Regions from separate parts of the Clostridium sp. DL-VIII genome, predicted to be linked through region 2. Evidence: riboswitches for the same ligand, from Rfam matches in the RefSeq annotation. Region 2 holds a riboswitch; the other holds the start of a gene.
The links. Region 2 has a riboswitch for cyclic di-AMP ahead of dapB (4-hydroxy-tetrahydrodipicolinate reductase). Riboswitches for the same ligand answer to the same signal wherever they lie in the genome.
Positions count from the first base shown of each region.

Region 1: it holds a riboswitch for cyclic di-AMP, as region 2 does, so the genes downstream of both, CDLVIII_RS21875 (dihydrodipicolinate reductase) here and dapB (4-hydroxy-tetrahydrodipicolinate reductase) in region 2, are expected to answer to the same signal.

Region 1 covers NZ_CM001240.1:4,739,846-4,756,193, reverse strand. Annotated here, with positions in the region: gene CDLVIII_RS21930 (YjgB family protein) at 1-211, shown strand, start outside; gene CDLVIII_RS21925 (sulfite exporter TauE/SafE family protein) at 547-1,365, shown strand; partial or broken gene CDLVIII_RS30215 (rhodanese-like domain-containing protein) at 1,387-1,653, shown strand; gene CDLVIII_RS21920 (bacteriohemerythrin) at 1,721-2,134, shown strand; gene CDLVIII_RS21915 (hypothetical protein) at 2,368-2,961, shown strand; gene CDLVIII_RS21910 (NifB/NifX family molybdenum-iron cluster-binding protein) at 3,028-3,384, opposite strand; gene CDLVIII_RS21905 (4Fe-4S binding protein) at 3,739-4,599, shown strand; gene CDLVIII_RS21900 (LysR substrate-binding domain-containing protein) at 4,625-5,518, opposite strand; gene CDLVIII_RS21895 (hypothetical protein) at 5,795-6,562, shown strand; gene clcA (H(+)/Cl(-) exchange transporter ClcA) at 6,685-8,271, opposite strand; gene CDLVIII_RS21885 (SDR family NAD(P)-dependent oxidoreductase) at 8,488-9,282, opposite strand; gene ablB (putative beta-lysine N-acetyltransferase) at 9,401-10,282, opposite strand; gene CDLVIII_RS21875 (dihydrodipicolinate reductase) at 10,371-10,595, opposite strand; cyclic di-AMP (ydaO/yuaA leader) riboswitch at 10,746-10,879, opposite strand; gene CDLVIII_RS21870 (GGDEF domain-containing protein) at 11,089-11,700, shown strand; gene CDLVIII_RS21865 (pyridoxamine 5'-phosphate oxidase family protein) at 11,864-12,259, opposite strand; gene CDLVIII_RS21860 (helix-turn-helix domain-containing protein) at 12,389-12,724, shown strand; gene CDLVIII_RS29450 (Ig-like domain-containing protein) at 12,956-14,056, shown strand; gene CDLVIII_RS21850 (beta-ketoacyl-ACP synthase III) at 14,646-15,614, shown strand; gene CDLVIII_RS31570 (hypothetical protein) at 15,692-15,862, opposite strand; gene CDLVIII_RS21845 (NUDIX domain-containing protein) at 15,956-16,264, opposite strand.
Region 2 covers NZ_CM001240.1:4,924,932-4,941,279, forward strand. Annotated here, with positions in the region: gene thiH (2-iminoacetate synthase ThiH) at 1-1,122, opposite strand, end outside; gene CDLVIII_RS22735 (thiazole synthase) at 1,134-1,904, opposite strand; gene thiS (sulfur carrier protein ThiS) at 2,549-2,746, opposite strand; gene CDLVIII_RS22745 (CAP domain-containing protein) at 3,417-4,448, opposite strand; gene CDLVIII_RS29460 (Hsp20/alpha crystallin family protein) at 5,079-5,765, opposite strand; gene CDLVIII_RS22755 (hypothetical protein) at 5,924-6,883, shown strand; gene CDLVIII_RS31590 (hypothetical protein) at 6,885-7,055, shown strand; gene CDLVIII_RS22760 (AAA family ATPase) at 7,307-7,807, opposite strand; gene CDLVIII_RS22765 (class I SAM-dependent methyltransferase) at 7,871-8,521, opposite strand; gene CDLVIII_RS22770 (hypothetical protein) at 8,849-9,166, shown strand; gene nhaA (Na+/H+ antiporter NhaA) at 9,216-10,424, opposite strand; sodium ion sensor (DUF1646 type) at 10,530-10,585, opposite strand; gene CDLVIII_RS22780 (multicopper oxidase domain-containing protein) at 10,786-11,145, shown strand; gene CDLVIII_RS22785 (S8 family peptidase) at 11,168-12,907, opposite strand; cyclic di-AMP (ydaO/yuaA leader) riboswitch at 13,225-13,357, shown strand; gene dapB (4-hydroxy-tetrahydrodipicolinate reductase) at 13,482-14,342, shown strand; gene ablA (lysine 2,3-aminomutase) at 14,410-15,681, shown strand; gene ablB (putative beta-lysine N-acetyltransferase) at 15,668-16,348, shown strand, end outside.

The sequences.
Region 1 (16,348 bases), 190 kb from region 2:
GGTTGAAGACTTTTTTGGAACACCTCCTCATGATGTAACATCAAGTGGAGAAAAAATTATAGGCTATGTATCAGGAGAAGACTTTAAAATTTTATTTGTGTTTAAGGCACCTAGTGATAGTGATAATGATCCTAAGTTAGACCATTATTCGGTCTTATACCCTAAAGGTACGGTTAACTCTATGGCAAGCGATAATGGTAGAGAGTGGTAATATAATAAAAAAGAAAGTAGCAGGCTTTATATTTCTAAGTATATAAGCCTGCTATTTTTTTACTTAATTAGATTACTATTTGTTTTTAATTGAACTTTAAATTAAAAATGATAAATAAAACTATTAGAAATGATCATAGTCCTCTCAAATGGGTGATAAGGTTACAGATAAGAACAGCGATATTTATAAAATAAAAAACTTATTTCCGAAATGGTTAAAAGATGTTGTATAATATATATTGAAAGCTATTAGATTTAGGAGTTATTTATAAAGCTTAAGGGGCTGTAAAGTTATTTTAATATGTGAATAAATCATTATGAAAGAAGGTTTTTTAATTGATGCAATTTTTGTGGTTAACCCCTTTAGGATTTCTAGTTGGAGCATTTGGAACTTTAATTGGTGCGGGTGGAGGATTTATATTGGTACCTATTTTGTTATTGTTATATCCTGATAAGAGCCCGGATACAATAACTAGTATTTCTTTAGCAGTCGTATTTTTTAATGCATTATCTGGTTCTTTTGCTTATTCTAAAATGAAGCGTATTGATTATAAATCTGGAATTATTTTTGCAATAGCAACACTTCCAGGATCAGTCTTAGGATCAATAATAACAGCGTATGTGCCAAGGCAGCTTTTTAATGGAATATTTGGGGTGATATTAGTTATAGTATCAATAATCTTAATATTAAAAACAAAGAAGGAAGTAATAAATAATAATATAGTAATTAAAAAAGGTTATGTTACACGAACAGTAATAGATATTGAAGGTATAGAACACACCTTCTCATATAATCCTATTGTTGGAATTATTGTAAGTGTTTTTGTAGGTTTTATGTCTAGCTTCTTAGGGATAGGTGGAGGGATAATACATGTTCCGGTACTTGTTAATGCGTTAAATTATCCAGTACATATTGCAACAGCTACATCACATTTTGTTTTAGCAGTAATGTCATTGTCTGGGACTGCAGTTCATATAGTAAATGGAGTGCTTCAGTCTAGCGTGGTTCAAACTGTTGCATTATCTATAGGTGTACTATTTGGAGCACAATTAGGTGCTAGGCTTTCAAAAAAAATTCATGGGGCAGCAATAATTAAAAGCCTTGCAGTTGCATTGGCTATTGTAGGAGTAAGAATATTTTTTATGGCATTTTAAAGTACAAGACAACATATTGCAATTGATACTTATGCACCGCCTTTTTCTACTGCAAAAGATGTTGTCAATTATGCAGGATATGTTGGTTCTAATCTTTTAAATGGTGATTTTAAACAAGTTAATATAGACTTAGTCAGAGGGCTTGTAGAACATGGCACATATATAATAGATGTTAGGGAAAGAGGAGAGTTTTCTAATGGGCATATTAAAAATGCAGTTAATATTCCATTAAGTGAATTAAGACAGAGAATAAATGAAATACCAAAAGATAGGCCTATATATTTGCATTTGCTAAAAAATTATGATAAAATTTATTTATTGATAATGATTATTAACAAATAAGGGGGAAGAAAGAATGTCAGCATTTAAATGGAAAGAAGAATATAATTTAAATATTGAAGAAATTGATAAACAGCATAAAAAATTATTGGAAATAGGAAGAAGGGCTTATGATATTGCGGTCATTGATGACGGGTATGATAGGTATGATGAGATAATGACAATAATTGATGAGCTTCTAGAATATACAAAGTATCATTTTGAATATGAAGAAAACATGCTAAAGAAATATAATTATGAGCATATTCATGATCAGGAGGAGGAACATGGATTTTATGTTTATAAGATAAATGAAGTGGCATCTAGAGAAGATATTGATGATAATCAAAGAAAGGTGACATTAGAAATTATAGATTTTTTATCTGAGTGGATTAGCCAGCATATTAATGTAGCAGATAGAAAATATGCATTATTTTTAAAGACACTCTAATAAAAGATGAGAGTATAGCTATTTTGCTTTTCTCTCATCTTTTTATATTAAATAAAATTCTTTATAATTTACAATAATTTAAAATTAATTATTTGTACTTTAAGGTAAAAATGCAGTAAAATAAAATTAAAGCAGTATATATGTCAAAATTTAGCTAAGAGTTTCTAAAAAATCATGAATTTAATTTACATAAAATAACAATTGAAATAAAAGTGTGAATAGGAGAGGTAATTATGGAAAAAAATGATTTGAATTATATGAATTATCAAGGGAACTTAAATGAAAAATTAGTAGCTGATAAGAGCATTGATTTAACTGCTATTGCATATGCTGCGGCAGAAGCGAAAAAAGTATTAGGGGAAATGCCTGAAAAAGCAATTGTAGAAGTTAGCGGTGATATTATTAAAAATGCTAAAAAAGCTATGGATTCTGGAAAAGATGATTTAAAAAGTATAGAATATGCTATAGCAGCGGGAATTGTAGCAGGGAGGCCTGAAAAGAAGCTGGAGGCAATTTCGGAAGTAACTCAAGAAGAAAAGAAAAAGATTGAAGAATACATAAATGCTCATACAATAGAAGTTAAACAGGCAGAAACGGCTTTTATATTTGACATACAAGTAAATCTAATTTATGAAAAATCATTTACAAAAGTTAGAATAGTGAATAATTACACAAATGTTATTTTAATTGAAAAGAATGATGATATAATTTACATAAAAGAGGCAAGCTTCTCTGATGACAATTTATTAAAAACAGGTGAAAACATAGATTCCTCACATTTTATAGATATTAAAGATATTAAGGACATCATTGGAAAGAAAAAATAATAATATATTTTATAAAAAAGATTAACTAGAAGTAAATGCTGTACTTCTAGTTAATCTTTTTAATTATTAATTATCACATTCATGAACGTGACAAAGCTCACCTGAATCTGCAATAGAACCTTCAAGCCATCTTGAAGCTACTGTTTTTACATCTCCAGAGCATCCTCTTAATACTTGGATTCCAGCGTTATTTAAAACTCTTATAGCACCTTCGCCCATATTGCCTGCAAGCATAACTTTAACGCCTTTATCAGAAAGTGTTGAGGCAATATTAGATTTACAACCACAACCATCGGGTGATTTAAGAATTTCAGTATCTGTTATTTTTTTAGATTGTGTATCAACAGTAAAAAGTGTGTAATATTCACAGTGCCCGAAATGATCGTCGATATTATTATTATGTGATGGTAATGCAATTTTCATAAAATTAACCTCCATAAGATATATTATTGAACATGGAATATGAAAATATTATTAATGTCATATGCCATTAATAATATGATAAACTTATGATGTAAAGATGTCAAGAATAAGTGAAAATAGTTTTTATATTTTTTAATCTATGGGAATTTACAGGATCCGTACTAGAATACAATTTTAGAAAGATAATGAGTGTAGTGGATTTTATCCACATTATAAGATATATTTAATCATTAAATATACTAATGGTTATCATTACATATTTGTATTTTACTTATAGATGTGCCTATATTATACTTAGGTTTATTAAAATTTTATTTTAACTTATGAAGGATGTTTTAAAGGAGATGTATAGTTATTATGGTTAACGCAAAAAGACAAAAGGAAATGAAAGGACTAGGATTTTTATTACAGAATGACAAAGAACATTATGCCGTTAGATTTTTAAGTAAAGCTGGTAATTTTACAGTAGAAGAGTTAAATAATATTAATAAAATTGCAGAAAAATATGGACAGGGCTATTCTGGGATTACAACAAGACTTCAAATTGAAGTTCCTTGGATTAAAGATGGAGATGCTGAAAAAGTAATTCAAGAAGCAAAAGAATTAGGACTACGTCATGGTGGTACAGGTCAGAAGGTAAGGCCTTTAGTTGCTTGTAAAGGAACTGTATGTCTTCATGGAAATATTGATACTCAAGAAATTTGCAGACAATTGGAAAATAAGTATTTTGGTACGGACACGCCACATAAATGTAAAATGGGAGTAGTTGGTTGCGCAAATAATTGTGCTAAAGCTAATATAAATGATATTGGAGTTATGGGTAGAACAATACCAGAATTTAATTTAGATAACTGCGTGGGTTGTGGGTTATGTGTACAAGGCTGTAGACAAAAAGCATTGCAAGTTGAAGATAAGAAAATAGTTTATAATGAAGAGTTATGTGTAAGCTGTGGTGAATGTGTCCGAGTATGTAAAACAAATGCTGCTATTGTAAAAGAAAAAGGAGCAGAAATATTTGTTGGTGGAAGATTTGGACGAGGAATAAGAATTGGAGATTCGCTAGGAAAAATATTTTCTGAAGATGAGATAGTGCCAGTTGTAGATAAGATAATGGAGTACTATAGAGAGGTTGGCACTAAAGGAGAAAGAATCTCTACTGTTATGGATAGAGTGGGAAAAGAAAAGTTCATAGCGGATGTATTAAATAGGATTTAATGCAATAAATAATGAGGAATTATATTTAGTTCCTCATTGTTTTTACGTAATTTTTTAACATATCTATGAAAACCAAAGCTCCCTTTGATGGAGTTATGCCTTTAGGAAGTACATACGAAAACTCTCGGGTATAACCGTTAGGTGTTTCTAAAATAGAAAGTTCCTTATTTTTCAATGAGTTTTCAATAACAAGAGATGAAATAAAAGTAATACCTAAGTTATTTTTAACTGCTTCTTTTATAGAATAATTACTTCCAAAAACAATTATATTTTTGGGATTTATATTATTACTAGTTAAGAAATGATTTAAGTACTCTCTTGTTCCAGAACCTATCTCTCTGCTGATCCATGTTTGATTTTGCAATTCTTGCGCTGAAAATTTTTTATTAATTAAAGGATAATTATAAGGAACAGCAACCTCCATTACATCAGTATAAAAATGATTAACTACAAAGATTGAAGAAGGCACCGTGCCTTCAACGAGAGCTAAATCAACTTGAAAGGTTTTAACTTTGTCACAAATATGCTGGGTATTTTCTATTGTGACTTCAAGTTCCAAATCAGGATAAGCTTTTGCAAATTTTCCCAAGAAAGCAGGTAGTAGATATTCCCCTATTGTAAGGCTTGCACCAATATGTAATTGCCCTTTTAATATGTTATTGCTGTCCAATAAATCATTTCTAGTATCATCTAATAGTTTTATAATTTGTTTTGAACGTTCATAAAGAAGATAGCCTGATTGAGTTATGTTTATATTTTTTTGCTTAACTGAGCGTTGTATCAAAACTGTATCAAAATAATCTTCAAGATGTTTTATATGTAAACTGACACTAGGCTGCGATAAGTTAATAGCTTCTGCAGCCTTAGTGAAATTTTTGTATTCTACAACAGCTATAAACGTCTTAAGTTCATCTATCATGAAATTCATCCTTTCAAATAATAAGAAAAGTTAATGGTTATTATAAAATCTATATATTTCATTTATAATTATACTACATTTTTATTTGCAATATAAAGAATTGAAGGGAAAGATTAGCTATAAATATTGTGGTATAAAGAAAACTTAAATGTCGTTGCAGTGGCACAAGTGAAATGATAATGAAAGAGGTATAGTAGTTGTAATATCAGATTTTATTAACCTAATATTATAATAATTCATATTATAATATTATAGAAATATTGAACTGTGGAAATTATGAAGAAGTATAATTGCAAAAAACATAGGAAAAGCAAAAAATCAAATGACGAGAAGGGAAAATCATGCAATCCAAATCCCTATTCTAAGGCAGTCATACCACCATGTGCAGAATATTTGAAAAATGATAATGTATTGCTAATAAATGATGATCTGCTTTATATAAATAATAACAAGATATATGCATTTATTTCTTCGAATGCTTCCAATCAAGATTCTAAAGGCAATTCAAGTGAATCATTAAATACTAACATTGAAATTAGTATAACAACATTTATAATTGGATTATTTATTAATCAAATCCAAAAGGGAATTATAGAATACGATGAAGATAAGCCAATTCATCAAGATAAAAAGATTGATTCATTAATACATCAATGTCTCAAAGAATCATTAAATAAATCTGGAACAGAGGAAGGAACAGGAGAATCAGAAGAATCTCAATTATCTAAGGAATCACAAAACTCTGACAAACAATCCAATGAATCTAGTATAAACAAGGAATCAAAAGAATCAGGAATATCAGAAGGTATTCAAATAGAATATTCATTGAATTTTATCATATCTAACGGCAATGCAATTGTTAATTTTGTGACATATACTTTAGATATAACTGAACTTAATTATATAATTTTATTTACTATAAATAGATTAGAAGGTGATCCAGGATTATACTTTGCGAATAATGGTTATGCAACGCCTATTCCTGCCAATATATATTTAGCTGGATTGAATATAAGATTTGTAAAAGGTAACGGATTTGTATAAGAAATCCGCTAGTAGATACATCTGTATGAAAAATAAAATGTTGATTTTATTAGTTTAAGTAAAGGGAGACATGTACAATTTTTTATAAAATGTGTATATGTCTCCTCATTAAAAATAAATATTTATTTAAGCATTTCAGAACCTTCGCTCATTAATGTAAGTGTATCATTTATTTTACCAGCCTTATCTTCGTTAGTAAGTACAATTAAATAATCACCAGGAAAAATAATTGTGTCGCCTTTAGGAATTATCTCTTCCTCACCGCGTTTAACAGCTACTAACAAGCAACGAGAGGGCCATTTAATTTCTTTGATTTGTTTTCCGTCTAGTTTTGAACCCATACATACTGGAAATTCTAAAATAGCTTTATTTTTTTTATTTCCAATAGATATTTTATCACCGCTATTTTTAAGTATTCTTTCAAGCAGTGCTTCATAAATTGGTTTGGAACCTAATAGATCTGCTACTATATAAGAAATTATAGCAACAATGGCCAAAGAAAGTAAATGATTAAAGGATCCAGTCATTTCTGTAATTAATATAGTTCCAGTTATAGGGGATTTTACTACAGCAGCAAAGTAACCAGCCATACCAAGTATAATAAAATTACTTGTATACATACTATCAAAATGAGCAAAATGTATAAGTATTACTCCATAGGTATTTCCGATTAGAGCGCCAATTGTAAGTAATGGAAGAAAGATTCCACCTGGAGCTCCAGAACCAAAGCTTGCCATGGTAAACAGAAATTTCATAACAAGAATAATTGCTAAAAGTTTTAAAGAAAAATTTCCTACAGTTAATGAGCTTATAAGATCATGTCCACCTCCTAGAACTTGTGGTAATAAAAGTCCAAAGATAATTGATAGTAGCAAAGGGATAACAATTCGTAATTCTTTTTTTAACCAGGTTTGCTTAACATATAAATCTTGAGTTTTTAGGAGAGTTACATTAAATAACACGCCTAGAACACCTATGATGATACCTAATAAAATTATGTAAAAATAAAATTTAAGTGGAAGTAAAGCAAGATTTCCGAAATTAAATACTGGTTTTAATCCTAAAAAGCCACTAGCTATGAAATCTGCTGATAGGGCAGATGATATAGCGGATAATAAAATTAAAGGTGAAAAATTTTTATGAACTTCTTCTAATGCAAACATTGTCCCAGCTAAAGGTGCATTAAATGCAGCAGCAAGTCCGGCACTAGCTCCACTCGTAATGAGATATTTTTCTTCAATCTTTATTCTTTTAAAGATTTTACTAAAACCTTGTCCAATTGCAGCACCTAATTGGACAGATGGACCTTCTCTTCCTAAGGAAAGTCCAGCACCTATTGAAAGGACTCCTCCAAAGAATTTTCCAATTATTACTCTCCACCATGACATGTCAAGCTTCCTAAGTAAAACTCCTTCAATCTGTGGAATTCCACTGCCACTAATCATAGGCTCATTTTTAACCATTAAGCCTACAATGTATCCTATGATTATTAAAGTTATAATCCATGGCAGGATGAGTATAGGTTTATTGGATATGATTTTGTAAATATCATCTAAAATAATTCCTGCCTTTTCAAGTGCAAGGCGGTATAGCACAATTAATAAACCTGAAGTGATACCGATACCTATTCCTTCAAAAACAAGCTTTAATTTAAAATTATGCCAATGAAACAATGTATTATAAGTATTTTGTTTGTTTTTTGATTCCAATTTTTTGCCTCCATTATTACTGTATCTAAATATAATTAATTTATATCTTTATAGTCTAAAGATACAACATATATATTAGCATATATATATCCATATGTTAATATGTGATAGAAAGTAAACTGTAGCAAGAAAGCAAATAATATCTGCTATTCTGTAATTTAAAAAATAGTAGATTAAAAATAATCATTAATTCAGGATTAATTAATAAAGCAAAGGTTAATTTCTTGCAAAAATGTTCTTTAGTTTAATAAAAACTCCTTGACTATCTGGAGCAATATATTTTTTCTTTGGATGCTTATCTTCTACAGCCTTAATAAATTCATTAATTATTGAATCTATATTAGAGGATTCACTTAATTTGAAATATTTGTATTGTTTTTTCTCCAGTTGTTTGATATAAGGCTTAAAATAAGAATTTATTTTCATCCAATTAAACTGTTTAGATATATTCTTCTGATTAAATCCTGTAGAATAACTACCGGGCTCAATTAATATTACAGGAATATTAACATTTCTTAGTTCCTTCAGTTCCTCGTTCAAAGATGGGGCTATAGCTTCTAATGCAAATTTGGTTGCACAGTAAGGAGAGAGAAAAGGAATTGGATAACGGCCTGCTAAAGATGATAGGAAAATTATTCGTCCTTTTCTTCTGGAAATCATCTGCTTTAAAGCAAGCTGAGTTAATTCAATTGGACAAAATACGTTAGTCTCAAATGTATCTATATATTTATTAATATCTACTTCAGCTACTGAACCAGAATCTCCAATGGCAGCATTATTTATTAAAACATCAATTTTAATATCTGTTATTTTCATCCTATCTTCTTTACATAAAACATCTAGTTTAAAGCTCTCTAGGGGGAGGGCATATTTTTTATTTAATGAATTTAACCTATGGGCCTGATCTTCAGTATGTGTTGTTGCATATACATAGTGCCCTCTTCTGGCTAAAGCAATTGATGCTTCAAGTCCAAGCCCGGAACCACAGCCAGTAATTAATATTCTTTTCATTTCATTACCTCAATCCGTTTAAAATTAAAGAAAAATATATCACACATTTTATGTATATTGTTTCGCGTTTTAATATAAGTATGTATTAAAAAATATAAAAAAATAAGACTCAATTATATTAAAGAGTCTCATTTTTATAATATTGGCTTTTTATATTTTTAACCCAAATATTCATATCTTCAAAGGTACCACATATGTTACAATCATTAACAATTCGGCCTGTAAATGTGTAATTTTGCTTGCTTAATAGATAATTGATACTTGGATTTATGGCTCTGGATAAACTGTATAAGGTTATAAAACCTTTAAATTTAAGATCACATTCTAGAGTGTGAACAATATTTGATAATATTCCATTGCCTTCATAAGCGGGATAAGTAGCACAATCAGTTATTTCTGCATTTAAATTTTCTCTATCCATGTTTGCAGAGGCTATGCTGATGATTTTTCCATCATAAATAGCAACCTTATATAAAACTTTTTTATTCATATTTTCTCTTAAAAATTCTTCATCATAAATAGGATAAGGATATGTGGAAAAAACTGTAGCAAATAATTTTATCATGTCTTTAATATCATTTTTGGTTGCATTTCGTATAATATAATCTAAATTATTATGATTAGGAATAAATGTGTTTTTTACATTTGAACATTTATTAATTAAAGAATTTTTCTCCATAAAATTACTACAGATTTCTCTATCGCTGCTGATAAAGTAGGACATACACAGTGCGTCTTTGCCTTTAAAGTATCCATTAATTTTACCCTCCAATTTAAATCCTGCATTAGTAAAGAAAGTAGAAGTCTCCATATTGCAATAACAAATGACTTTGCCTAGGTGCTGCTTTGAAGCATAGTGTATTATCCTTTTTAGATTTTGAACGGATATATTAGTAGTATCAATTATTTTTATACGTTTACTAGCCAAATCTACATATATTTTAGTACGGTCTATATTAGTGTAATAATTGTTAATAGATTTATAGTTATCTAATTTCATTAAATTTTATCCCTCTTTTCTATTTTTAGCACTTACATTGTTTAATAAGGAGAGATTTTTATAATTTTCTCATAAATTAATCATTTTTTCATAACTTTAGAAGTTGAAAATCAACGACAACATCAGGTCTATATTTTATAAGGAATTCATCTAGTTGGTTAGTACCTTCAATCGTTATATCAATTTCTTGAATGCATAGTACTTGTCCTAAATCCGTGTGTTTTTTTATAGTTCCAGGACCACACCTAGCTAATACAATTTTCATGTATCTTTGTTCAAATATCATTTTGGTTATTTTTTTCGATTTTTCCAATACCAATTAAACATACTTCTAACATAATAAACCTCCTTGTAAATTTTGGTATTAATTAAGCAAAATAATAAGCTGTAGAGAAGTCTCCACAGCTTGTTAAGCAATAAATATTTACAGGCATACTAAAAGAACTATATCATATAGTATACGAACACTTCTCTTCAACGCTTGCGAGATTAGCTGACGGATTCGGATTGAAGATAATTAACCCTACTTATCAGAAATGATAAGATTAACCCCAATAGTTGGTTCTCCCGCTCAAAATGATTCAGCGATATTAATATTATTTTTTATTAACACTTTCATATAAACATAGCATGTTAACATATATATGTCAATATGATATGTTTATATGAAATTTTAGTTAAAATATAGAATAGATTATTAAATATTGACGTATATTTATGTAAATGTTAGTATAATTAAGTTATAGTATATTTATTCAGAAAACATAGTGATTTTACGGATTACTCAACATAGATGGAGGTTGTTTATGGATACCACGCTTAGATCAAAGGAAGAATTAATATCAAAGATGGAAGAGCTAATATCAAAAAATGAAGGTCCTTTTAGTATAGTGGCAGCTGATATTGATGACTTCAAAAATTTAAATAATATACATGGAAAGTCTATTGGGGATGAGGTGATAAAGAAGCTTATTTCAATCTTTAAGAATAATTTGTCGTCCACAGATATGGTTTGCAGATTTGGTGATGAATTTAATATATTGCTCGTAAAAAAAGGAGCTGAAAGAAGCTTTATGGAGCTAGAGGAAATAAGAAGGTATTTATCAGATAACACATTTAACTTGAATGACGATGAAAATATTTATTTTACATTAAGCTTTGGAGTAGCGAGTTATCCAAGAGATGCTAAAAATGTTGTAGAACTTTTTAGAGTAGCTGACAGTGCACTATTTAGAGCAAAGGGACTGGGAAAAAATAGAATATGTCTTTCAGAAGCAGAAAGCATGGTTTTAAAATCAAATTATTTTACGAAAACTCAGCTTGATAGACTATCAAGGCTTTCAAAAGCAACTGATAGAACAGAAGCTTTTCTACTTAGAGAAGCGCTCGATGATTTGTTTAAAAAATACAGTAAATAAATATGAAACTTATTTATGTTACGGCGTGCAAATAGACAATAATAATACATTAAAAGTAATTTAGAAATGACAACTACATATAATTTTTGCAAAAAAGATAATATAATTGAATAATTATATTATCTTTTTTATATATCTGATAATTGAATTTTCTAATTATACATTATAGTGAAAATGTTTCAGTTTCACCGTTGAAAGAATAAATAGAAGCTGTTCCTTTAGTGAAGTATAAAACAGCAAAAATTCCGTCATCAAGACTGTACATGCGTTTTAAGGATGGATATGCTTCTAGTGCAAATTCCTTTACTTCGCGTCTATCATCATTTGCAACTTCTCCAGCAACACGAATCCATTGACCTTTTTTGTTCATAGTAGAGATTTCAACCTTTGGGTTTTGTAACATTTGCTTAAAACAATCTTTTTTGTTGTTAGTAACAATATATAATTTTTCTTCATATTCAAAAACAGCGCCAAATGGTCTTACTCTTGGTTGATCACCATCAGTAGTAGCTAAGTAAAAAGTACCACTCTCTTTTAAAAATTCCAATGCTTTTTTCATAATGATTGCTCCTCCTACATTTGCATGCTAAAATTAATTATACAATAATGATAACATGTATAGTATAAATAACAAGTACGATTTTTATATTGTGTAAGTATCTATTAGGATACTATGGAAGGAGATATGATGGAAGATACTAATGATCTTTTTGGAAAATGTCCATATTTTACAGTTCAAAAAGTGTTCTCGGGGAAATGGTCAATATTAATTATGCATCATTTGAATGATGAAACATTGCGTTATGGAGAATTACAAAGAAGAATAGGGGACATTACACAGGCTACCCTAACAAAGCAATTGAGAATGCTTGAGGATTTCGGACTGATTAATCGATATGTTTATTCGGAGGTCCCTCCAAAGGTAGAATATTCATTAACAGATTTAGGAAAAGCTTTTAGGCCAGTACTGGAACAATTTGAAATTTGGGGAGATAAGTATATTGAATATCTTAAAAATAAATAGAGTATAGTAAATTTACAAAAATAGAATAAATGATAGAAGTGCCACATTATTCAAAAAGTGAATTTGTGGTACTTTTTATTGACGATACCGCATAATACCTATAATAATTTTTTATCTTCATAGTGATGTATGCTAAATTTTACTAAGTGGTATAAATTTTTAAAGTTATATATTAAAAATGTGACAGTGTGATATAATTGAATAAATAACATATAAAGGAAAGTGGGAAGCGTGAATAGAACAAAAATAACAAAGTTAGTATCAGGTTTATTAATAGTAGTGTCAACATTAACACTAAGCCCAATTGAAATATACGCTGCAGAAAGTGTACCAAATGTAGTTAGAGCTAGGGCTACTTATGGAAATAATACTCAATCAGATTGTATAGTTGAGTCAACAACTGGATCCTCAGTAGACTCGATAAGTGTAACAGGCATAAGTTTAAGTGAAAATTTCTTAGAAATTGAAAAAGGAGAGACATCAACTTTAACAGGAAACGTATTACCAAGTACTGCAACTAATCAAAGAGTAACATGGGAATCTAGTGACGCGAATGTAGCTACAGTAAATTCTTGTGGAACAATAACAGGCGTGGCAGAAGGAAGTGCAATAATTACATGTACAGCAAATGATGGAAGTGGAAAATTTAATACATGCAGAGTATCAGTAATTGATTTAGTGACTAATATAACATTAGATAAATTAAGATTAAATGTAGTAAAAGGAAATACATCACGACTAACAGAGACAGTATTTCCAAATACAGCAAAAAATAAATCTGTAATATGGAAATCAAACAATAAAAAGGTGGCTGCAGTAGACTCAAGAGGAATAGTAACAGGTGTGGCTGATGGCAGTGCAATAATTACATGTAAAGCGAGAGATGGAAGCGAAAAAAGTGCAGATTGCTGGGTAACAGTAACTGATTCGCCAATATTATTAGATAAGTTGGAATTAATAAACAATAATAATTATAGAGTGATAGATATTTATAGTGATAATGAAAATGGAAAGATAGTCGCTGAAGATAAAGTAAGGGATGGAGAAACTTATTATGCTGAAACTCTATCGGATAAAATAAGAATTTATATGGAAGGACCAGATAAAGATTATATTAAAGTATTTAAATTCACTTCAGATTCAATTTTAGATAAAGATGCTATTGATAATAGTTTATCATTAGGAAAGGCAGCTATGGTAGATCCTGATAATATTAATTTATCATCAGGAATAACAACTTTTATTATAAGAGTTTACAGTAAAAAACCAGATTTAAGTATGAAGTATGATGATAATGTAGTGAGTGAATACAAAATAAAAGTAAAAAAATGATTATAGAAGATCAGGAGGTGTAAAAAGCCTCTTTTTTTAATGCGAATAAGGAACATCTTGAAATGAAAGATAAAAAAGAAACTAGCGGGTATTCTAGTTTCTTTTATAAATGGGTATATATAAGGGTTAAGAGATATTGAAATTTATAAGGGGTAATTTCAATATGTATAAATAACTCTATAGCATTAATATTGTACGACATATTGTGATAAAATGCAACAGAAAAAAATAATATTTTAAATAAAAAATAATGTAAACGATACATAAAGATTGCTTAACATATAAAAAAAGAAATTTATAATATTTTATAATAGTAAAGTTTAAAAAAATTAAATAATTAGGAAAAATAAACGATCTAATATATGGTGCATATAGTGCTTTGCTATCATTAGTTAATTGAATTTAATCTCTACAGAAATATTATAGGTATTATATATATTAATATTAGGAATAAGAGCGCTAAAAATTTATATTTAAATGTTACCTACAGATATATTTGACAAGTGTGTTATAATTAATGCATTCCAAAAAAATATTAAATAATATATTCGGATATTAAAAGATATACATAAAGTAAGGATGTGAAAGAATGGGAATACAAATAATATCAGCAGGCAGCGCCTTACCTGGATTAGCAGTAACAAATGATGACTTATCTAAATTTCTAGATACTAGTGATGAATGGATTAGTACTCGTACAGGAATTAAACAAAGATATATTGCAACAAATGAAACTACTACAGATTTAGGCGCAAAAGCAGCCAGAGTTGCTCTTGAAAATAGTGGGATATCAAAAGCAGATATAGAATTAGTTGTATGCGCAACAGGAACACCAGATGTATGTGCACCAACAGTAGCAGCAAATATAAAAAAAGAATTGGGAATAGAAAGTGCTCCAGCTTTTGATATGAATACAAATTGTTCAAGCTTTATATATGCAATTACTGTTGCTGAAAGTTTAATGAAGAATTGTAATTATAAAAATGCAATTGTCATTGGTGTTGATGTAAATAGTCAGATTGTAGATTGGCAAGATAGAGGGACTGCGGTGCTTTTTGGAGATGGAGCAGGGGCTGTAGTACTATCAAATACTGAAAATACAGGGATTATATCAACACACTTGGATTGTATTATAGATAAGGATAATTCTCTTGCATGTAATAATAAAATAGAGGCAACTCCGTTTTCTGAAGCAGATTATAATAGGAATGCGAAAGTGACAATGAATGGGAAAAGTATAATGAGGTTTGCAACAAAAGCATTTACGGAAGCAGTGAATGAAGTTGTAGATAAAGCAGATATTTCAGTAAGTGACATCAAACTTATTATCCCTCATCAAGCAAATTTGAGAATTTTAAAGGCAGCTGCTGGCAAGATGAATATAGATGAAGATAAAATTTATGTAAATATAGATAAAGTAGCTAATACACAGGCAGGAACTATTCCGATTGCATTGCATGAAGCTTTAGAGAAAAAACTCATAAATAGAGGCGATATTATTCTGTTCGTAGCTTTTGGAGCAGGACTATCTTCAGGAGCAGTGTTACTTAAATGGTAATAGAGTAATTAAAATGGACATTATTAAAAGTATTTATTAATTTAGAAGAAATTAATTTGGTATTATATTAAACGAAATTATAATAATTTTAGTATATTAAAAACCGCATTTCCAAATTTTTGTTTTTCATATGTCTGCCTAAAAGGGAGCATATTAGGAAGATGCGGTTTTTTTATGTGTATTTTTGCATTTATATCTTCAAAAGTATAAATTAAACATTCTCCAAATTCCTTTTTTAGATTAGGCATAAAGTGTCACATCATTTAGATAATTTTATGGTTAATTATTTTAATTATATCATATTTAATGGTTCTTATATAGTTTGAATTGTGATAAATCTATTATTTATCTGAATTTAAATTATTTAAAAATCTATTAACTTCCATTAAAGCCTTTCTTCTATTTTGATAGGTCAATAAATTAAGCATATTATCGTAGGTGAGCCATTTAAATTCATGAATTTCTTCTTTTGGCGAATTTAGAATTCTATCTGATATTTTCCCTATGAAAAAAATTACTTCTTTTATTCTTCCTTCAGGAAGTTTATATTCTATTCTTGTTTTAAATCCGTCAAGGAAGGTTATATTTAGCCAGGTTTCTTCAAGGACTTCACGCTTGGCAGTTTCTTTTTCATTTTCACCTTTTTCCATCTAGGCTTTAGGAAAACCCCAATATCCATTTGATTTACTTTTGATTGCTATGAATTTAACATCTGAACCATATTTTCTATATAT
Region 2 (16,348 bases):
TCTTTTTTTAATTGCCTCATATACTTCATCTACATTTCTGTTATCTGCAATTTCAAATTGGTCATCGCCTCTATCCTCTGAATCATCGCTGTGGCTTCCAATTCCGGTACTTACCCCTGCTGAAATCTTAGTAGCTGCAAGCCCTATTACATTATTACGGAATTCTGCACGTTCTCTTGTTGAAATAGTTATGCTTGCAAAAGGCATAAAAAGACGATATGCAGTTATTACTTGTAAAAGCTGTGGCTCGTGAACATCTTTTGGATTAATTTTATCATTATTAATAATTGGTCTTAGTCTTGGACATGAAAATGCAATTTCAGCATGTGGATACTTCCTTTGAAGAAGATATGCATGTAGTCCTGTAGCAAAAGCATCTTTACGGAAGTCATCTAGTCCAAGGAGTGCTGCAAAGCCAACCCCACGCATGCCACCCTTTAGTGCTCTTTCCTGAGCATTTATTCTATAAGGGAAAATACGCTTATGTCCTTCTAGGTGAAGAGTTTCATATTTGTCTGAATTATATGTTTCTTGGAATACAGTAACAAAATCAGCACCGCACTTACGAAGATATTCATATTCATCAGAGTTCATTGGATAAACCTCAAGTCCTACCAGTTTAAAATATTTACGTGCTATTTTGCAAGCTTCTCCTATGTACTCTACATCTGACATCTTTCTGCTTTCTCCTGTAAGAAGAAGGATTTCTTCTAAGCCAGTTTTAGCTATAGCCTGCATTTCCTTTTCAATTTCCTCAGCATTTAACTTTGCACGTCGTATTTTATTATGACAGTTAAAACCGCAGTAAATGCAATAATTCTCACAGTAATTTGCAAGGTATAAAGGTGTAAACATGTAAATTGAATTACCAAAATGCTTCCTTGTCTCTTCTTGTGCAAGTCGTGCCATTTCTTCTAAAAATGGTGCTGCTGCTGGAGATAATAGTGCTGCAAAATCTTCTATTGTACGATAAGTGTTATCTAATGCTTTCCTAACATCTCCTGCTGTGTATTTATCATAATCATAAGCTTCCATGCTGCTTACAACCTGATCCATTACATCTGATTCTAAAACTTCCATTCCCGGCATATATTCCATGTGATTTACGCGTTGCTTATTCATAACTTCCCCTCCTAATCCTGCAAAAAGCCTGTTAATGGTGAAGATGCTGCTGCACCTCTATCAAGCACACGGCCTAAACCAGAAAGATACGCTGCACGGCCTGCTTCTATAGCTTGTCTAAAAGCGCCTGCCATAGCTGGAATATCACCCGCTGTTGCAATAGCAGTATTAGCCATAACAGCTGCAACTCCCATTTCCATTGCTTCACAAGCCTGAGATGGACGTCCAATTCCCGCATCAACTATAATTGGAAGATCAATTTCATCTACTAATATTTTAATAAAATCTTTTGTAGCTAATCCTCTATTAGAACCAATTGGTGATGCAAGGGGCATAATACATGCAGCTCCAGCGTTAACTAAATCACGAGCTACATTTAAATCTGCATGCATATAAGGCATTACTATAAAGCCTTCTTTTGCAAGGATTTCTGTTGCCTTAATTGTCTCATAATTATCTGGAAGCAGATATTTTGAGTCGCGAATAATTTCAACCTTGACAAAATTCCCACAGCTCATTTCTCTAGCAAGTCTTGCAATTCTAACAGCTTCTTCTGCATTTCTAGCTCCAGAGGTATTTGGAAGTAAAGTTACTCCTTTTGGAATATAATCTAAAATATTCTCTCCTCCATTTGTATTCGCGCGTCTTAATGCTAAAGTAATTATCTGTGCACCAGCATTTTCTACTGCCGCCTTAATTAACTCCAAATTATATTTTCCAGAACCCAAAATGAATCTAGAAGAAAATTCATGTCCCCCAATTACTAATGTATCTTTTTTCACCATAACCACTCCTTTAAATATTCTTATAAAATGCTTCATATACATTATTTATAGATATGCAACTTTAAAATTAAACTTATGTGGTAACTTACCGAAATCACATGCATTTTTATTCCGCAGGACTTGTGAAATTTTCGCTGAAAGTTCTAAATGTGAGCATGCACCCGTTTCTGCATGCTCCCGAAACAAGTTCGTGACAAGCAGCAAACGGAACAAGCTTACATTAAGAACTTTTAGCAGCTCAATTTCAAATGCCTGCTTCACAAAAATGTATATGATTTCTAGTATAGATACACACAAAAGTCTAACTTAAATGCATAAGTATTCTATATATAAATTTGACATATACATTAATCCAATTCATGTAATCTCAATAAGAATTCCAAGTGTATAAGCAACCATTTTTAGGATACCTGTACACATTCACCATATGAACTAAACTTATAACCTGCAATTAATGTTTTGATAAGCTAAAGAAAAAACCTAACCAGTTATGAGTTTGAAGTGGAAAAGCCCATAGTTTTTTCCAAAATATATTTTAGGAATCCCATTCGGGAGACTTAATTATTAATTCATAACTTACAACTGTGTGCAGTATAGCCCCAAGATTACAGGTAATAAATTAAGTTTCTGGTTTATCTATATCAGCCTCCACCTACAAAGCTGATTACTTCTAGGGCATCACCATCTTTGATATTAGTTTGTTTATACTGAGCTTTTGGTATTATTTCACCATTAAGCTCAACTACAGTTTTTTCTATAGTGTATCCTTGATTAACAATAACTTCTTCTAAAGATAGTCCACTTTCAATACTTACTTCTTCTCCATTTATTTTTACCATCCTTGTCACCCCTTTCTTATATTAGACACAATCCCAAAACAATAAATCCACCTACTAACATCTTTCCCATTTATTATTTAATTTCATATGCCTTTTGCGCAAAAAAAGCCACACGAAAAAATACACCCAAGGTGGTGTACCCCTTCGTGTGGCTTCACACTCTGTAATAAATTATATCATTATACTAATCCAGTGTCAAATTCATAAATTTATAGAATTCAACTCATCTGATAAATTCATAAAATTTAATTTAGTTAAATTGCATATGGCAGTTTAACCTCTGTTTACATTTTTCAAACTTTTTCACTTAACGTATCTTTTGCCAGTAGTATAGCTCTCCATTAATTAACGCGAAAAGCTTACAACTAATAAATTAAACTAATATATAGAATAATTATCTATACTTAATTAAACTTTTATGTGTACCTATATCAGAAATCACATACATATTTATGTAATAGGCATTTGAAATTAAGCTGCTCTAAAGTTGTTAGTGAAAGGTTGTTCCATTTTTGCTTGTCCTCAACTTGCTTGAGGAACACGCAGAAATGGGTACAACCTTTCACTTAGAACTTTCCAGCGAAAATTTCATAAGTCCTATGGAATAAATATGTATGTGATTTCGGTTAGTTACCACATAACTCTAAATTTAAAATTGGATGTCTATATACTAGTTTGAGAATTCTTGTGTTCCCATGTATTTTCCATTTCCATAAACTACTCCTATACCAACCTTAGTATATGAAGAATTCATCATGTTTGCTCTGTGACCTGGAGAGTTCCACCATTGATCAAATAATTGATTTGCATCACTAGTATTATATGCAATATTTTCTCCAGTTGTTGTATACTTATATCCTAATGTTTGCAACCAGTTTGTCCACTTTGTTCCATCTGGATTTGTGTGGTCAAAGAAGTTATTTTGTATCATGTCATTACTCTTATATCTTGCTACTTGCACTAATGTATTGTCAATAGTTAGTGGCTTAAGACCTGCTTCTGTTCTTTTTTGATTCATTAAATCAAGAATTTTTTGTTCAGCAGCAGCTTGTACACTTACAGAGTAGTTTGAAGGCAACTTAGGTAGTCCTTGTACATCTACTGAATTTGTGCTGGCAGATGTATTAGTTGTGCTTCCTGTACTTGTTGAAGTATTTGTACTAGCTGTGTTTTTACCAGTAGTATTTCCTGAATTCGTAGTTGTTCCTGTATTTGTTTTTGTACTTCCTGTGTTATTCTTAGTTGTAGTTCCATTATTTCCAGTTGAAGTAGTAACTGTAGACGTTTTATTGTTATTTTTAACTACATTGTTATTTGCGTCAAACACTTTATCTGCTGTAGGCGTTTGAGTTCCTACTACTTGTCCATTTTGAGAACATGTATATGTGCTATTATTAACTGTAACATTTCCTGTTTCCATTACTCCATTTTGATTTAAACAATAGGTTTGACCATTAACGTTAATTACTCCTGTTTGTTTTGCACCTTTATTATCAAAGAAAGACCATTGTCCATTGTTATTAACCCAACCTACATTCGCTGGTTTTGGCATTCTATTTTGATAACTTTGTAATAAGTTGCCGTAATAATTGTAATTTGATTGATCAATAGTCTCTGCAGATACTCCTAATGGTGTTAGAGTAGTCATTGTACTCGCTGCAATAACCGCTGTCACTATCTTTGTCAAAAAAGCTTTCTTCATTAGTTTTTCTCCTTTGTATTTTTTATTTGGCTTCTTTACTTTAATATGTAAACGTATTTTTTAAAATTTATTCATGTTTACCGTTTCTACGAAGTCCATGTTTTTATACTATCACAGTTTCGACATTTTTCAACAAGTACATTCTTTGAGTATCTGTTTATAGTTATATTACCTATATATTTCTCTTATATGCTCTTATTTCTTCCTTTTTACTATATGATATCATTTAATTCCTTGTATTTCAACGGCTCCCCCCTTATATTTATTTTTCAGAAAATTGAATTTTTATTTATTTTTATTAAATTTTATTCAATATAATTTTATTATTTTTTCATATATATTCCAATAATCACTCATGCATTAAAACAATCTAAATTATAATTTTAAATCATATATTATGTAGAACTAATTCAAAAATCAACTCTAACCGCCTAATGTAATTATAATTATTATTAATATAATTATTAATCCATAAAACTTGTAAATTTTATTAATTTTCCGCACTTCTTTTCTATAAATAAAAGGAGCACTTAAAGCTCTTTTGCTTTAAATGCTCCTTTTATTTATAGAATTATTATTATATCTTTATGTCTTGTTTTAATCTTAACCAATTATATACACGCCTTAATATTAATTAATATTTTGAACGTCTTTTGATAATGTTGGCTTATTTCTATTCATTTTTTCTGTTTTAGGAAGTCTTATTTCAAGAGTACCGCTTTGTAAAGAAGCATCACAAGCTTCAGCTCTTACACTTGTTGAAAGTGGGATTATTCTTCTTAACGCAATACTTTCTCTTCCATTCCATACTGAACCTGAAATAGTAACTGAATCCTCAGAAATATTTAAAGCAACATCATTCATAATATCATTTGACACATAAGCTGATATCACTATATCATTTGAGGTTTCTGATATATCTACGTTAGGTTGCAATGATTGACCTTGATTAAATCTTTTTGCATAGTTCAATTGCCCATATTGATTTCCGTATTGACCATACTGATTTCCATATTGACCATATTGCATACCTTGACCTATTGTTCCGCTGGAATATTGATTATAATTTGAAGCTGAAATAGCTGGATATGCACCAAATGATTGCTGCCAGTTATTTATACCGTTAGTTTCTCCATATGCATTTCCCCAGTTCAAATTACCAGATCCTCCCGCTTGATTACCCAAAGCATTTATTTGACTTCCTTCTTCTCCTAAAATTCCATATGATACGCTTTTTCCTCCAAAAGATGTGTTTGCGCTCATTGGAGCTAATTTTACCTTCATTCCATTAACATTTACATTTGTTTTTTCTTTCATCGTAACTTCCTCCCTTTTGAATTTAATTTTCAAATTACCGTCTTATTTTGTTCTAAAAAAAAATTTGTATACTCATTATTTTTATATTATTTTTTATCTTTTTGAACAAACTATCTAGGTATTATAAAAAGTAATTTATAAAAGGAAGTGGTAACTGCGTGGATAATATTAATAGAATAAATCTTATAAAAGAAATATCAGAAGAAAGAAATTCAAAAGTAATTTGCTACATTTGTGGTGATAGAAAAAATGTAAGCATACGAATTGCTCCAGATATCATTCCAATATTTTATGATCAATTAAAAACTCTAAATAAGAATGACAAAATTGATTTAATACTATATACCAAGGGTGGCGACATCCTTACCGCTTTACGATTAGTCGAACTTATCTATGAATTCACTGATAACTTCTCGGTAATTATACCATATAAAGCATATAGTTCAGGAACTCTTATATGCCTTGGAGCTTCTGAAATAGTTATGGGAAGAATGTCAGAGCTTAGTCCTGTAGACCCTAACATAATCAGCCCTTTCAGCACAAAGGAAAATGATCTACATAATCAGCTTCCAATCAATGTTGAAGATGTTTATTCTTTTATATCCTTGGCTAAAGATATAGTTGGACTTAAAACTGATGAATCATTAATGAATATGTTTCTAGAATTAACTGAATATGTTCATCCTCTTGCTGCTGGAAGTGTATATAGAACTCATGCTCTAATACGTTCTATAGCAAAAAAGCTTCTGCTGATGCATATGGAGTATACAGATGAATATAAAATAAATGAAATTATAAATATTCTTACAGAAAGACTGCCTTCCCACAATTATATGATTACACGTAAGGAAGCAAAAGAAGATATAAAACTCCCTGTAACATACTGTAATCAAGAATTTGAAAAAAAGATCTGGAATCTATATAAAATATATGAGAATGATTTCAAATTAAATTCTCCCTTTATAGCTGAAGAGGCTGCAGATGATAATGGTAATTTTTCTGTATGCTCTGGTATTATCGAAACATTAAATGAGTCTAATGGTTATATCTTTGAAGGTAATCTCGAAAGATCAAACATGAACATTACCATTATGACTCAAGGCTGGAGGAATATATAAAATGAAAAATAAAAATAATTCAATCAATAATATTCATAATTATAAATATTATCAAATCGATGAAAATTCTGGTTGTATCTCTACACAATATAACCTTAAGTACACTAACGGGCATAATCTTTTTATAGTTGATAATGTAAATGAAATAAGTGGCAATTATATTGATAAATGATCTTTTGTTAATATTATCTTAATTTAACTTTAAAGTTCTGTAATAATTGTAAATCTAATTATTACAGAGCTTATGAAGATCAATAGCTTCAAACTTAGAATTCTTACAGCTTCTTGTATTCCATTAAACTGCACTCAACTCTTCAATAAGTTTAAGTACTTTTAACAAAACATATCTTAACATAATCATATTATGTAATTTGGGTTTAGCATCACACAAATCCAAGTTAAAAGCTGTTGATTTATATATAGTTAAACAATCTTCATTATCTTATCTACAGTTTCTAATATAGAAAGATTGCTTGTATCAATTTTTTCTGTAGTCATATTCTCATACATTTTAAGACGTTCAATGCTTCTGCTTAAGCAAGCTTCTTCTCTCAAATTACTCTTAACATCCTGTAGTATCCTCTTTTTCAAAGCTTCTTCACTGCAGGTGAGACTTATCTTAACAACTTCAAAATCCAAATCATTCAATGGCTCTAATACGTCACTAAAAATATTTTCTACATGTATTACCCAATTGAAAATAATATATTTTATTGATGAATTAGTTAAAAAGCTTCGTAATAGATACGTTATATTATTAATTACCATCTTTTTATTTTCATCATTCACTTTAAAAGGGTTCATCATCCAACACCAATCACCATCAAGCCATACTGAATTTTCAAGTTTTTTATTTAATTCTTTGCAGGTTGCTGTCTTACCAACCCCCATAGTTCCATTAATAATTATCAGTTTCTTTTTCATTATTCACATCTCCCTCCTAAAAGTACTTAATATAATAATATACTTTTTAGCTATGAGACAACATCACTTTCTAGCAACAATTATTGTAGTATTTCCAATTCTAAAATTCATCTCAACGTTTTCAAAACCAGCTTTATATAACATTTTAATTTGATTATCAATAGTACAAGGCGTATCATAATGATAAAACTCATTATCTTGAATATTGTTTTCTTTTCGTATTCTTTCATTCTCACTATAATAAAAATTTTCTTCTTCTTGATTTTCTATCATACAATCGCATTCAATATACTGGCCATTCGCTTTTAATGCATTAAAAACCTTTGAATATAACTTAATCTTCTTTTCATGTGAAAAATGATGCATAGTTTGAAATGATATTGCTGCATCAAATTTACAGCTACCAAAATCATAATCAAAATAATTTGCATTTATTAATGATAAATTCTTATCTGAATGCTTTTGTTTCAACTTATCTAACATAGCCTTAGTTAAATCTATACCGGTTACATGTATATACGGCTTAGTTTTAAATATTTCATCAAGTTCTAATCCAGTTCCACATCCCAAATCTAATATTTCATTAACATCTTTTGGCAGCAATTCTGCCATTTTAACATATCCCTCTTTGCATCCTTCTACACTATTAATCATATGTTTATCATAATCATCTACGCGTTTAGTAAAAAATTCACTCATTTTTTCTACTGACACTTTTGTATCCTCCAATATCTTAATACTCTGATAATTAAAACTTTTTAATTACTACGTTTTAAGTGTATCATACCGCCCTGAGGCTCTAAAGCTAATCTTTTTTACGGTCTTAATTTTTATCCTCAAACTAATTTCCAAGATCGGTAAATTCAATGATTGAAGCTAAAGGCATTTTCATTCAGCATAGTGAAAAATATATCTAAAATCACAGACTTCACCAACATATTCTAAAACAATTATTAGTATGGTATATATTTTTTATAATTTTGCATAATAAAAGTAAATTACCAACTTTTATTGTATTTAAAATATGAAGGGAATGTTTTTATGAAAAAAAGTACGTCAATATTTTTACTGTGTACATTTTTATCATTTTCTATTTTTATAATTCCTGTTAATGCTCAACCTAAAACTTTTAAACAAGGCTTCTATAAAGCTGAAGATTTAAATTTATCTTCCAGTAAGGAATATACAATTCAAAATGTTTCTTTTAATGAGCGCATTTATGTACTTATTTTAGACACTAAGGAAACTCCTATTCAATCTATTCGGTTATGGCCTCAGTCACAAAAATATAATCTTTTTCCTCTTGAAGAAGGATATAAAATTATAGTAACCGGAGATGGAGAGATCGTTATTTCTTAAATAAGCTTAATACTTTACCTTATTAAACTTAACCTTTTGGTATATCTTTTTATGATGCACTTAGTTTTTTACTTTTTGTCTTAATGACTTTAAAAACTATAGTTCCATATATTGCTGCTAAAATTGAAGCAATCATAATACACATTTTTGCCATTGATAATATGGTTGCATCGTCAAATGATAAAGATGAAACAAATATTGACATAGTGAATCCAATACCCCCAAGAACACTTGCTCCATATAAATGTCTTTTAGTTACATTAGATGGTAATTTAGCAATTTTTAATTTTACTAAAATATATGAAGTTCCAAATATACCCACTTGTTTGCCAATAAAAAGTCCAAATATAATCCCCAAACATGCTGGTGAAAATATATTTTTCGAAAAGCTATCGGCATTAATTGTTATTCCAGCATTTGCAAAAGCGAATATCGGCATAATTCCAAAGCTAGACCAAGGTGTTAAAACATGCTGAAGCTTATATAAAATTGAAGATTTAAATTTATGAATATTTTCTCCTATTGGTAATGACATCCCAAGTAAAACTCCTGCAATTGTTGCATGTATTCCAGATTTTAAAAGGCAGATCCATAGAATTATTCCCATAACAATGTAGACAGAAGTATATTTTATTTTAAATTTATTAGCTAGTAAAAGTGCTATAAAAACTATTAATCCCATAGCAAGAGCTAACCATGAAATCTGACTGTTATAAAATATTGCTATAACTATAATAGCTCCTAAATCATCAACTATGGCTAATGCTGTAAGAAAAACAGTTATACCCTTAGGTGCATTTTTTGCAACTAATGAAAGCATCCCAATAGCAAATGCAATATCTGTTGCCATTGGAATTCCCCATCCTGTAATAGTTACTTCTTTATAATTAAATAATGCATATATTATTGCTGGAACGATCATTCCTCCTATAGCTGCAGATATTGGAAGTATTGTTTTCTTAAATGATTTAAGCTCTCCAAATACTACTTCTCTCTTTATTTCCATACCAACAACTAAAAAGAATATAGCCATGAGCCCATCATTAATCCAATGAAGAACGGACATAGATAAAGATAACTCACCGTATCCTATAGTTATATCAGTATGCAGTATATTTTCATACACTGATAAAAACTTTGAATTAGCAACTACAATTGCTAAAATAGTACAAACTAAAAGTATTATTCCACTAGCCGATTCATTCTTAAAAAAATATAAAAACGGGGTTAATACTTTATTTTTAATTTTGTTTTTCATCCATGATCTCCTTCCCTATTCATATGTCCAATAATCTATTTTATAAAACTCTTTTCTTAAATAAAAAAACTCCATAAAACAAAAAGGTGAGAATACTCTAAAAAGAGTTTCCCACCCCAGAAACTAATTGCTTGAAAACAAATTATATAATTTGCCCAACCGTATCTAGTTATATTTACTTTTTTTCGCAGTATTGATTATAGTATATATTAGGACAAAAATCAAGTATTTGAAAAACCTTATTTTATGTAATAATTATATATTTATAATTTCTTTCATTTAGATATTGTAACAGTTAACTTGTTAAAACCATATTCTATAATGCGCAAATATTTTAATTACTTTTGTAAGGAGTATCTTAATGGAAAACACGAAAAGTAAACTTGCCTCTCCTGATATCCCTTTTGCTAAATATTATCTTGAAAAGAATACCAGATACTTTCATTTAACTGCAGAACCAATTAAACATAATATACTGAGTAACCTTGCTATAAATGCGTTTGGATATAATTGTTCTACTCCAGGTCCAATAATAGTAATTAAACAAGGTGAATTGATAAGTCTTACTGTAGAAAATAAATTAGATACACCAACTGCACTTCATGTACATGGACTTTCAAAACCAAACTGCCAAGATGGAGACCCTGACATAGAGCCATGTACACCTAAGATAATGCCAGCCAAACTTTATAATATACTACAAAAGTTTGCCTGGCATTAAATGTGATGCTTAATATTATGATTTATGTCATATTTTCAAATATCTTTGGTACATTCAAGATTCCATATCCCCAATATTGATTAGGTATAATATCTCCGCTTCTTGCAATTCCTCCTTTTGCAAGATAAGCTTTAAGTGTTTCAGAAAACATTTCTGGCTGATGTCCATCAACAATCCCCCATTGAAACAACATTGCACAAGCACCTGAAACAATCGCTGCTGATACACTAGTCCCATTAACTACTGCTGTTTTATTTCCAGGTGCTACAGTCAATGCATTTACGCCACCTGCAGCAATGTCAATTACATTTATGTATGACTCCAAGAATGCCATCCCAGAGTAATCAACAATGTTGTTATTATTTTGATTATATGCTGCTGCTGTCAATATATAAAGTGAATTACCTGGATTGGTTATTGTCCCAAATGGATCAGCAAAACTAAATCTAGTATTTCCAACAGTTAAACCTCTTTGTGGCAGCCATGCATCATACCTTCCATTTGTGATATAATTTGCAGTTATCCTAAGCCTCCATATGCCTGGCTGTAAATTATAAAATCTAATGCGTATTAATTCATCTCCAGTAATCTCTTCAGGCAAATAATAGTTCACTTTAACATTAGTTTTCTCAAATATGAAGGTAAAATTAAATGTATAATTTATCAAGAGTGATATTGCACCTGTAGTTTCTCCTGATGGCGATACCACTTCTAAAGACATTACGTTTGGTACACTAGACCAAATCTGAACTCCCCATAGATTTTTTTGTTCAGGTGATACTATTAGCTCAATAGTTCCTGCTTCACTTCCTTTAACCCCACTAACTGTAGTTACCACTCCATATGCATGCCCTTCTGCATTCCTTTGATTACCAGTTCCAGTGACTACAGTTATACCCTTATTTATTAAAATTGAACTTATGAAGTTCTCTAAAATTCCTGTTCCTTTATGATTTCCTATTGTACTTCCAAGAGGAAAATATATAACCATTGGTTTTCCATTTATTAATATATATTCATATAAATATTCTATTGCTGCAAAAATGGCAGTTATATTAAATACTGGAACTTGAGTTTCTGGAAATTGCTTTTCATATGAAATGTCCCTTATTAGCTTTACTACTACAAAATTACATTCTGGAACCACTCCCTTTAAATTTTGATCCTTCCCCGTTGCACCAATTATTCCAGCCATATTAGTACCATGCCCAATCTCATCTAGAGTAGGAACTATATCATAAGGAGAATTTCCTTCTCTATAAGCTCTTATAGCCTCATTTATTTTGTTCCTATCATATACATTTCCAAATGGAACAGGATCATACGTCTTTTCTTCAGTTGTTGTTGTAGTCTGGTCCCAAATACTTTCAATTCTAGTTTCACCATTAACATTCATAAACTCTTCGTTTAAGTAATCAATTCCCGAATCAATTATTGCTACATTAACTCCTCTGCCAGTTAAGTTTAAGGGTGATCCCACCTGTACGAAACTAGCTTGAGATGCCTCAATTGGTGAAACCTGCTGTAAAGTATAAAATTCTGCTGGAACAACATATGTTATTGCCTGTATATGAGGTTCATTCCCCATATTAATTTCAACATCTTTCTTTACAGATACTATTGCATACTTATCATTGATTATTGTCACATAATAATTTGGAATCTTCGAAATTTCAGCCTCAATATCTCCCCGATACAGTACCACATAGTTATCATAGTTTATATCATTAATTACTCTCTCGGCTAATATGTTCTTCTGCATTTTCTCCCCCCAATCAAACCACTCATAAGTGTATATAACATCCATATATATTTATTGACACGTTCTGATATTTAAGTATATATCAATGAAACCAGCCGCAGTGTGAATTATTTTTTTTTTGCATTGCAGGAAATTTAATAATAACTCTTATAGTTAATAATATTTGTTTATTCACTAAATTATCCATTTTATAATCATCTTATTAATTGTTTTAATATATATTTTTCTGTATATATTGAAACATATATATGTTCGTATGTATATTGACATATATATACGAAAATGATATGGTTATATAAAGATATAAGCAAAAAATAATATTGGTAGCGCTGAATCAATTTGAACGGGAGAACCAATTATTGGGGTTAATCTTATCAGTATGATAAGTAGGGTTAATTTTCTTCAATCCGAATCCGTCAGCTAATCTCGTAAGCGTTGAAGAGAAGTTTTTAAATACTATAATAATATAGTTTTTTTAGTATACCCATAAATATTATTACTTAATAAGCTGTGGAGACTTCTCTGCAGCTTATTATTTTGCTTAATTATAATTAATACTTTAAGGAGGCTTATTATGTTAAAAATATGTGTAATTGGTATTGGAAAAACTGGAAAAGAAATAGCCAAGATGATATTTAAGCAAACAGATATGAAAATTGTATTAGCCATGTGCAGTCCAGGGAGCACAAAGAAAAATATGGATTTAGGTCAAGCAATCGGAATTCAGGATATTGGTATTAAAATAGAAGGAACAAATAAATTAGAGGAACTTCTTATAAAATGTAGACCAGATGTTATAGTAGATTTTTCTGCTCCTGAGGCTACATTAAATAACGTACAAATAATATCCAATCTTGGAATTAATTTAGTTATAGGTACCACAGGTTTCTCTAAGGAGGATTTGGAAAAAATCAGGATGTTGGCTTATAACAATCAGACTGGTATAGTATATGCACCTAATATTACACTTGGCGTAAATGTCTTAATGGTACTAGCAAAATTAGCATCTATTTTATTAGATAATTACGATTTCCAAGTTACTGAATCACATCATAAAAATAAGAAAGATATCCCATCTGCTACAGCACTTAAAATAGTTAACGAAATAGAGGATGGTCTATTATATCTAGGCAAAGATATTAGTAAAGACAAAATCCCTACAAATTCAGTCCGCGCTGGTGGTATCGTTGGAAAGCATGAGGTATTAATTGCTGGTGAATATGATAAAATCACAATTTCTCATGAGTCATTTTCACGAAAAGTCTTCGCCTCTGGTGCAATTCATGCAATAAATTTTATCAAAGACAAAATTGGATTTTATGAAATGAGTGATGTATTATCCTTATCAAAAGTTATTGAAGATTTATATATTAAGCAAAAGAAAGAGAATTCTAGCATAAATAAAAAAATGATAGCAATAGATCTTGATAAATAATACTACTGAAAAAGCCTAAAAATATTCAAGCAGACCCTTGTTAACGTTTAAAAGGAGTGATTAATTTATGAAAAGAAATTATAAAGATATATCTATATGGAAAGATGTAACTAAAGAACAATGGAATGATTGGAAATGGCAGATTGCCAACAGAATCACTACTGTAGATGAGTTGGAACAAGTCGTAAGTCTCACAGAAGAAGAGAAACTCGGAGTAAATGCTAGTCTAAAAAAGCTAAAGATGGCTATTACACCTTATTATGCGACACTAATAGATTCCGATGATTATAATTGTCCAATTAGAAGACAAGCTATTCCTACCATTCATGAAACAGAAATATCAGAGTATGATATTAGCGATCCCTTACATGAAACAGTTGACTCCCCCGTCCCCGGACTTACACACAGGTATCCTGATAGAGTTCTTCTTCTAATTACAGAACAATGTTCGATGTATTGCAGACATTGTACAAGAAGACGTTTTGCTGGGCATGAAGACAGTTCCTTATGTAACGATGATATTTTAAAAGCTATTGAATATATTAAGGTACATAAAGAAGTACGAGATGTTTTACTTTCTGGGGGAGATGCATTGTGTGTTTCAGATGAAAAACTTGAATTTATATTAAAAAAATTAAGAGAAATTGAACATGTTGAAGTTATAAGAATAGGCACCAGAGTTCCAGTAGTTATGCCTCAACGAATAACCTCCAATTTATGCAATATAATAAAAAAATATCATCCTGTTTGGATTAATACTCACTTTAACCATCCAAAAGAAATAACTAAAGAAGCAATGCTTGCCTGTAAAATGCTTGCTGACTCTGGAATTCCCCTTGGTAACCAATCTGTTTTGTTAAAGAATATCAATGATTGCCCTTACATTATGAAAGATTTAGTTCAAAAATTAGTTAAAAACAGAGTACGACCTTATTATATATACCAATGTGATTTATCCGAAGGAATAGAACATTTTAGAACTCCAGTCTCAGCTGGTATTGAAATTATAGAGCTTTTACGAGGACATACTTCTGGATTTGCCGTTCCAACCTTTGTAATAGATGCACCAGGCGGTGGTGGAAAAATACCTATTAATCCTCAATACTTAGTATCTCAATCCCCTGAAAAATTAGTACTTAGAAATTATGAAGGTATACTATGTACTTATACTGAACCATCTGATAAAACTCATGAATGTAAAAATTGCGGTATATGTGATAAATTTAAAAAAGACGATTATAAAGGACTAGAGAAACTCTACAGAGATGAGAGAATATGTCTTACTCCAATGAGCAATGTAAGAATGAGAAGGAGGAAAGAATTTAATGAAATCAGATAGCTATAAAAATAATAACTATTATACCAATATAGATCGTACTAGAATATATGTAGATTTAACAAGTAGACGTGTGAAAATAATTAATAATAGTAATATAACTACTCAAAATCTAAGAAGAATTATTCACTATGCTTCAAAGCAGCATCTAGGCAAAATTATTTGTAATTGTACTACTGAATCATCTGAGATTTTTTCAGATGCAGGTTTCAAATTAGAAGGAAAAATTGATGGATTCTTTAAAGGCGAAGATGCCCTTTGCATGTCATATTTTATTAATAGTAATAGAGAATTGTGCAGTAATTTTATTGAGAAAAATTTATTAATAAAAAAATGTTTAGATATAAAAAACACTTTTACTACTAAACAAAGCAATTTGAATTATACTATAAGAAATGCAAATAAAAATGATATAAAAGAGATGATCAAACTTTTTTCCACTGTTTTTTCAACATATCCCTCTCCTATTTATGATGAGGAATTTTTAAAGGAAACTATGAATAAAAAAGTTTTATATAAAGTTGCTATTTATGATGGAAAAATTATCAGCATAGCTTCTGCAGATATGGATATTGAGAATTTAAATGCAGAAATAACTGACTGTGCTACTTATCCTGCCTATGGGGGGAATGGAGTATTATCTAATATTATTAATTCATTAGAATGTGAT